3 regions of the Marinobacter sp. 1-3A genome follow, and region 1 is predicted to be linked to each of the others. Evidence: predicted binding sites of a transcription regulator. Region 1 holds the regulator's gene; each other region holds the start of a gene.
The links. Region 1 encodes LexA, which represses DNA repair genes until DNA is damaged. Its sites were predicted from a motif close to CTGTNTNNNNANACAG; they were not measured.
Positions count from the first base shown of each region.

Region 2: the regulator LexA is predicted to act here: its motif matches at 1,356-1,371, upstream of recN (DNA repair protein RecN).
Region 3: the regulator LexA is predicted to act here: its motif matches at 1,187-1,202, upstream of imuA (translesion DNA synthesis-associated protein ImuA).

Region 1 covers NZ_VCGZ01000001.1:596,930-599,193, reverse strand. Annotated here, with positions in the region: gene FE848_RS02695 (amidoligase family protein) at 1-578, opposite strand, end outside; gene lexA (transcriptional repressor LexA) at 807-1,415, shown strand; gene FE848_RS02685 (cell division inhibitor SulA) at 1,461-1,952, shown strand; gene FE848_RS02680 (hypothetical protein) at 1,961-2,221, opposite strand.
Region 2 covers NZ_VCGZ01000006.1:226,477-228,740, reverse strand. Annotated here, with positions in the region: gene recN (DNA repair protein RecN) at 1-1,327, opposite strand, end outside; gene grpE (nucleotide exchange factor GrpE) at 1,574-2,176, shown strand.
Region 3 covers NZ_VCGZ01000009.1:102,005-104,268, reverse strand. Annotated here, with positions in the region: gene yghU (glutathione-dependent disulfide-bond oxidoreductase) at 1-66, opposite strand, end outside; gene FE848_RS14265 (monooxygenase) at 131-433, opposite strand; gene FE848_RS14260 (DUF2897 family protein) at 573-746, shown strand; gene FE848_RS14255 (4a-hydroxytetrahydrobiopterin dehydratase) at 737-1,075, opposite strand; gene imuA (translesion DNA synthesis-associated protein ImuA) at 1,220-1,909, shown strand; gene FE848_RS14245 (Y-family DNA polymerase) at 1,915-2,264, shown strand, end outside.

The DNA of each region.
Region 1 (2,264 bases):
TAGGGGGTGAACTTTCTGCTGATATCCAGTTGATGGCGAGCTTTTAGCCAATCATATAGCACTGCAAACGCCTGATAATAGCGCACAAGTGTTGTCGGCTTGAGGTCTGGCAGTTCAGGGTTAAGCTGTAAGCCGAACGCAAAGTAGATCGCGTTTCTGCTGCCCAATGCACCCGCTTCCCGGAGTTCGTCGACCAGAGTCTCAATCTGGTGCAGGTCTGAAAAAGCCATGGGCGGACTTACAATTTCCAGCGGCACAATCAATTCAGCCGCTGCGTCTATAACCTCCATTGCCTGCCCGCCAAGTTCCCGAATGGGTTGGGGAAGGCGCTCGTCTGCAAGATCCAGATCTTTGATCGGGTCGGAATCCAGTTCAATGATGAAACTGCCCAAGGGGGTTTCAAGCGTGCTCACATAGCGGGACTGCGGTTTTGCAACGCCGCCCAACAACGCCCCGGCCAGGTCAACTAACTCCTGATATCCCAACCCGGACAATTCAATCTCCACACCCACCCTGCGCTCTTTCCCGTCGGCGGTTTTGACTACGTCTGGCATGTTCAAGGTGATGGTTTTATTCATGGTTCTCTCTGAGGCGGAGTGTGAAGTTTTTCACTCTATCACACTACCAAAGCACTACCAGTCAGGGAGCTGCAAGAAAATAACCTGAGCGGCTTTACACTGGATAAAACACTGTATATAGTCAAATCACTGTATAAAAAGACAGGATGGTTGGATTACTGTATACACCATCACATATAAGACCCGGCTTGTATAAGCCCTGCATGCAGCAAGCGGAGCAGCGAAACAATGAAGCTGACAGCAAGACAAACCCAGGTACTGGAAATTATTCGTCGATCTGTTGACGAAACCGGCTATCCACCTACACGTGCAGAAATTGCGACAGAGATGGGTTTCCGTTCTGCGAATGCGGCGGAAGAGCACTTGCGTGCATTGGCGCGTAAGGGTGCCATCGAAATGGTTCCGGGTGCCAGCAGGGGTATCCGGTTGCCTGAAGTTGCCGAAGACCCCGGTTTGCCGGTTATTGGTCAGGTAGCGGCGGGCAGTCCGATTCTGGCCCAGGAGCACGTTGAAGACCATTGCACGCTCAAGCCGGAGTTTTTCTCGCCTTCTGCTGACTATCTGCTTCGTGTCAGGGGTATGAGCATGAAAGATATCGGGATTCTGGATGGCGACTTGCTTGCTGTGCACAGCACTCAGGATGTTCGAAATGGCCAGGTGGTTGTAGCCCGGGTGGGTGATGAAGTGACTGTGAAACGCTTTAGAAAAGAAGGTTCAAAAGTCTATCTGATCGCTGAAAATGAAGAGTTTGCGCCGATAGAAATCGATTTGAAAGAGCAGGAATTGTTTATTGAAGGGCTGGGTGTGGGTGTTATCCGGCGTTCCGATCTGCACTGATCGGGCCAGCATAACCACAGACGCATTGTAAAGGCGGGTAAATATATGGAACAGCTAAGCTTTAATCAGAATATTGCGTGGCAGCAGAGCGTTATGCCTGGCCTGGTACCGGAATACACAGCCCCGAAGCAGCGCACGGTTATCCGGACGCGGCGCAAGCCTGATGTGGAAAGTCCTGCGCCGGCTGGAAATGTAACGGAAATCATTCTGCCGGAGGGGCAGGTAGAGAACTTTCAACTGCTATTGCCAATGCTGACTCAGCTGAACCAGGAGAAGCGCTGGTTGGCGTGGATAGACCCGCCCCAGGCGCTGGTGAGTAAGTGGCAAAAGATGCACGGTATCATTACCGGTGAACTGCTGGTTTTGCGTTCTACCGCTGAGTACCCGGCTCGTCAGCTTGCTGAGATAGCACTAAGCGCGGGTACCTGTCATGCGGTGGTTATGTGGACGGGGAAGCTGGGTAAAACAGCATTTGCTTCCTTGCAGGAAGCGGCTGCTAAAGGCAACAGCCACGGGGTCGTTCTCAGGCAGCGTTGAGTCCGGTTTTAATGCAGTGTGTATGCGGGCTGGGCGTCTGAAACGTCCAGTTCGTCGTCTTCCCAGTCAATGTCGTGAGACACAGTCCCGGCAGCTTCTATACCCGCCGCAATCATGGCTTTGGCCACAGACATATCCCGATCTCCCATCATTTCACGGGCTTCATCCGAAAATGAAATTTTGACTAATGGCGCGCTGTCGTCGTCGATGCGGCGAAGGGCATAATCGCCGTTGTTCAGTTGTACAATTTCGAAAAACGATGGTGACATTTCAATAACCTTTTAATGTTGAGAACCTGTAAGTGTGTATTGG
Region 2 (2,264 bases), on a different contig from region 1:
TTGCCAAGCTGATTCGTGAAAGTTCGCCGCCGGAGGCAACTTTTGCCAAAGGTCTTGCGGGTTGCCCCGGGTTTGCACTAACCAGAAATTCCACTTCTTCCAGCCCATGAGGTGCCGGTTCGTTCTGGTTGTTGTTGCTCAGGTGGGTAACAAACTGAACCGATGGCATGCTCAGCTGGGCAAGTTCACCGGCAATGCGCTGATCCAGCTCAGCTGCTGCTTTAGCGCGGAGATCGGAGAGTTTGCCTGCCAGTTCATTGAAGGTGGTGCGGTGGCTTTCAAGGTCTATTTCCAGTTGTTCCAGGCTGCCTTCGCCGCCATCCAGTTCGGCCAGTTCCGCACTTTGCCGCAAATGAAACTCCGGGAGATCTTCGGGGTTGATGCGGTGTTTGCGCGCCATCTGGTAGATGGCGCTTAGTCTGTCTTCAACTTCGGTCAGGCGCGCAGGGTCGGCTTCGTAGTCATCTACAAAGTGGCGAAGGTTGTCGCCCGCTTCACTGATCTGGATCTGCGCTTCGTTGAGCATTTGAATCGTGTCGGCCAGCGCAGGTATTTCAACCGGTAACTGCTCTAATTGCTGTAGCGCCTGGCGCAATAAGCCAGCTGCGCTGGTTTCATCTTCTGTGCACAGCAGTGCTGCCTGATGGCTATTGTGAAGAATTGCATCGGCCTGGCTCAGTTGTTCCTGCTCTTGCTCAAGTTGCTCTTGCTCCCCGATTTCGAGAGCAAGGCGGTCAAGTTCTTCCACTTGATAGCGCAGCAACTGCAGTCGGGCTTCGGACTCCTCTGCATTTTGCTGGCGCTCGATCAGTTTTGTGCGAATCTGGTTCCAGGCTTTCCATGCTTCGCGAGTCTGGTTGGCAAGATTTTCCGCGCCCGCGTATTCATCTATCAGCTTGCGATGGGTTTCTTTTCGCAGGAGTGATTGGTGCTGGTGTTGACTGTGGATGTCCATCAGCAGTCCACCCAGGTCTTTCAGATGCGCCAGAGGGCAGGGTTGGCCATTAATGTATGCTCGAGACCGACCGTCCTTGCTGATGACGCGGCGCAAAATGCAGTCGTTGTCGTCATCCAGTTCGTGGTTTTCCAGCCACTGTTGGGCATCTGATATGCCCGAAACATCAAAAGTGGCTGTAATGTCTGCACGCTTGGCGCCATGGCGCACAGCACCCGCATCGGCGCGTCCGCCCATGGCCAACCCCAGTGCGTCCAGCACAATGGATTTGCCTGCTCCTGTCTCGCCAGTAAGAGCTGTCATGCCCTTGCTGAATTGCAGTTCTACTCTTTCGGCGATCGCGTAGTTGGAAACGGTGAGCTGTGTGAGCATGCAGATAACCTCCGCTCTTGAAAATATACTGTTCGTTCATACAGTGACTGTGAATATATACAGGGGTTTTCGGGTTTGCAATCACTTCGCAGATATTTTCTCAAGGAATGGTGCTTTTAACGGTTGAAACCTGAGCGCTGAACCCCATATCGGTTCGCAATAGCATTCTTCTGGCTCCGTGGGGTCAGAGCCTATGTTCAATTGGCCGCGTTCAAGCCGGCCGCCGAAGATCTGGCAGGAGTATTCATGAGCACCGAAGAAAACCGCAACGAGCAGTTGGATGAGTTGAATGAAGCCGCCAAGGCAGCAGCTGAGGATGCGCAGTCTGGCGAGCAGGTAGTAGAGCAGGAAGAGGTTTCCGAGCTGGACTCCCTGAAAGAGCAGCTTCAGGATTCGCAGGAGCAAATGTTGCGCTTGCATGCGGAAATGCAAAACGTGCGTCGCCGCGCCGAGATGGATGTTGAGAAGGCGCATAAGTTTGCCTTGGAAAAGTTTGTTAAAGAGTTGCTGCCTGTGGCAGACAGTCTTGAGAAGGCGGTTGAGAGCACAGAAGGGCAGGAAGGTGCTGGTGAGTTAGTGGCGTCTATCCGTCAGGGCGTGGAAATGACGCTCAGCTTGTTTGTTTCCAGTCTGAAAAAATTCAATGTGGAGCCGCTGAACCCTGTGGGCGAGCCGTTTGATCCCCAGCAGCACGAAGCCATGTCGATGGTGCCAGCACCCAATGCTGAGCCCAACAGCGTGGTAGCGGTAATCCAGAAGGGCTACCTGCTGAACGGGCGCGTAGTGCGTCCGGCAATGGTGATGGTGGCCAAGGCTCAGGATGCACCAAAAATTGATGAGCAGGCTTGAAAAGTCACTTAAAGCGCCAATATAGCCATTAAGCAAAACTAACCGGATTTATATTTTTCCGGGCAACCATTAAGTACCGCATTCAGAA
Region 3 (2,264 bases), on a different contig from region 1:
AAAAGCGCCACCGCTTGCAGACTCCCATTTCCAGACTTTGGGCGGGACGTAGCTGGAATCGCTCATAATGACGGGCTCCTTGAACACTGTTTGTTTGCTAATGAATGTATTCTGCGCCGATTTCAGAACCTTAAACAGGCCCGTTTGTGATCTTCGACAAGTCCAGGTTCACATCAAAAATTTTGCCATGAACTTTTTCAACACCAAGCCCCTTGAGTCTTGCTGTGTGCTTTTCAAGATAAGCCTGAGCCGTTTCTTCTGTTTTAAAAAGGTAAATCCCGCCAGCATCATTTTCAGATGCGTTCTCTGTCCATATTTTCCAGATAAAGCCGGGCTCTTCAGTGATAGAAACAGCAAGATCTTTTAGCGCCTCAGCCATTTCTGCACCAAAAGGACCAGTAAAAGGAAAATCAACCTGTAATAACTTTGCCATCTGATAGAACTCCTGTTTTCGGCAGACGCTGCCATAATGCTTAATAAGACATGGAACGTTCTGCCAAGCCGGCCAGGACATTCCACTATAGAAGAAAACACTTCAACAACACGATACCAACCAAAAGGGAACCTGGCGTATGCCAATGATAGGCTGGTTTTTTATACTCGCTGCCCTGGGCCTGATATTGGGCAGTCTGTTCATGCTTCGGGACTCAGCCAGCAAAATGCATATTCCGAAAGACAAGCTGGAGAAAATCCGTAAGCGCAAGGCAGAGCTTGAAGCCGAGGAAAAAAAAGACGATCAGTGGTAAGCCGCGTCTGTTCTCGCAGCCATGATGAAGTCATTCTTGTGCAGCCCACCGATTGAGTGGGTCCACCAACTTATTGTCGCCTTCCCATATTCCAGCAAGATAGCCGGATGATGATTCTCTCCCTCAGCCAGCTCGCCCACCATGTTGGTAAACGCCAGAGCCTGAGCGAAATTTTTGAATTTAAATGCCCGGCGCAATTGCTCTTCGCCATCGACGCTGAGGATTTCCCAATCCTGAACGCCTTTGTGCAGTGAGCGCTTCTCCTCATCGGTTACCTTGGGGGCGCTAGCATTACACGCCTCACAATGCTGTTCAGCCAGTCCACTCATGCATAACCTCCGAGCTGATATCCGAATTTCCTACCGCTATAGATAATACAAGATGGGTCCGCTCACTCATTTTATCAACCGGCGTCTTGAAATCAGCCTCTCTTCGGAATACTGTATATTTAAACAGTATTTCGGAAATATGCCATGAGCGAGCTTATTAATACGCTAATGCAGGACGCCCGTGTCTGGCAGGGACACAGGCACAACAAAACCACTCAACCGGCAGAACCGACCGGTTACCAGGCTCTGGATAACCAGCTTGGCGGACTTGGCTGGCCCCGTGGTGCTTTGAGCGAGTGCCTGCTGGACGCGCCCGGTATCGGTGAGCTGACCCTGTTAGTGCCTCTAATGCAGAGGCTTTCGCAAGATGGCAAAACCGTGTTCTGGCTGAACCCGCCACACACGCCCTATGCCCCGGCGCTGGCGAGAGAAGGCATCAACCTGGATCAGGTCATCATGATCCACACTGAAGACAAGGGCGATTTTCTATGGACTCTGGAAAACTGCCTGCGCTCCCCGGTTACCGGCCTGGTAATGGCTTGGCCCGGCAAACTGGCTGCCCGGGAAATCCGGCGCTTGCAGTTGGCGGCTGAGGCCGGAAGCAACGTTTGCGTGCTTTTTCGTGAGCGCCATTACGCCGAACAAAACTCCCCGGCTGCCTTGCGCCTTGAGCTGGAGCCTGACCATCAGCAGAGCCTGAAAGTGAATGTAGTGAAACGTCGCGGTAGCTGGCCGGGGCAACGCTGCTCGCTTGCCATAGCTCATCGGGCAAGTCTGTCCCACCATGAAACACCCCGAGTGGTTCAAGGCCCCTGGCCTACGGCGGCACGGTAACTTCCATGCTTTGGCTGCATTTACACTTTCCTCACCTGCTACTGGATCACATTCGCCGTTCCGGTGAAAACGTCGCTGCCCTGGCGATTGTGGAGGGTTCCGGGCAACAGGTAATACAGGCCTGCCCCGCTGCCCGGGATCTGGGCGTGAAAGCTGGCATGCGGCTAAAAACGGCCATTAGTCTTGCGCCAGATCTGGGAATAGTAAGAGCAGACCAGGCACAGGAAACCCGTATTCTGGAAGACCAGGCCCTTTGGGTGTACCGCTATGCGGCTCATATTGTTCTGGTTCCGCCTAACGGTTTGCTAGCTGAAATAGGCAGTCTGCAGCGATTGTACGGCGGCCTTCCGGCAGC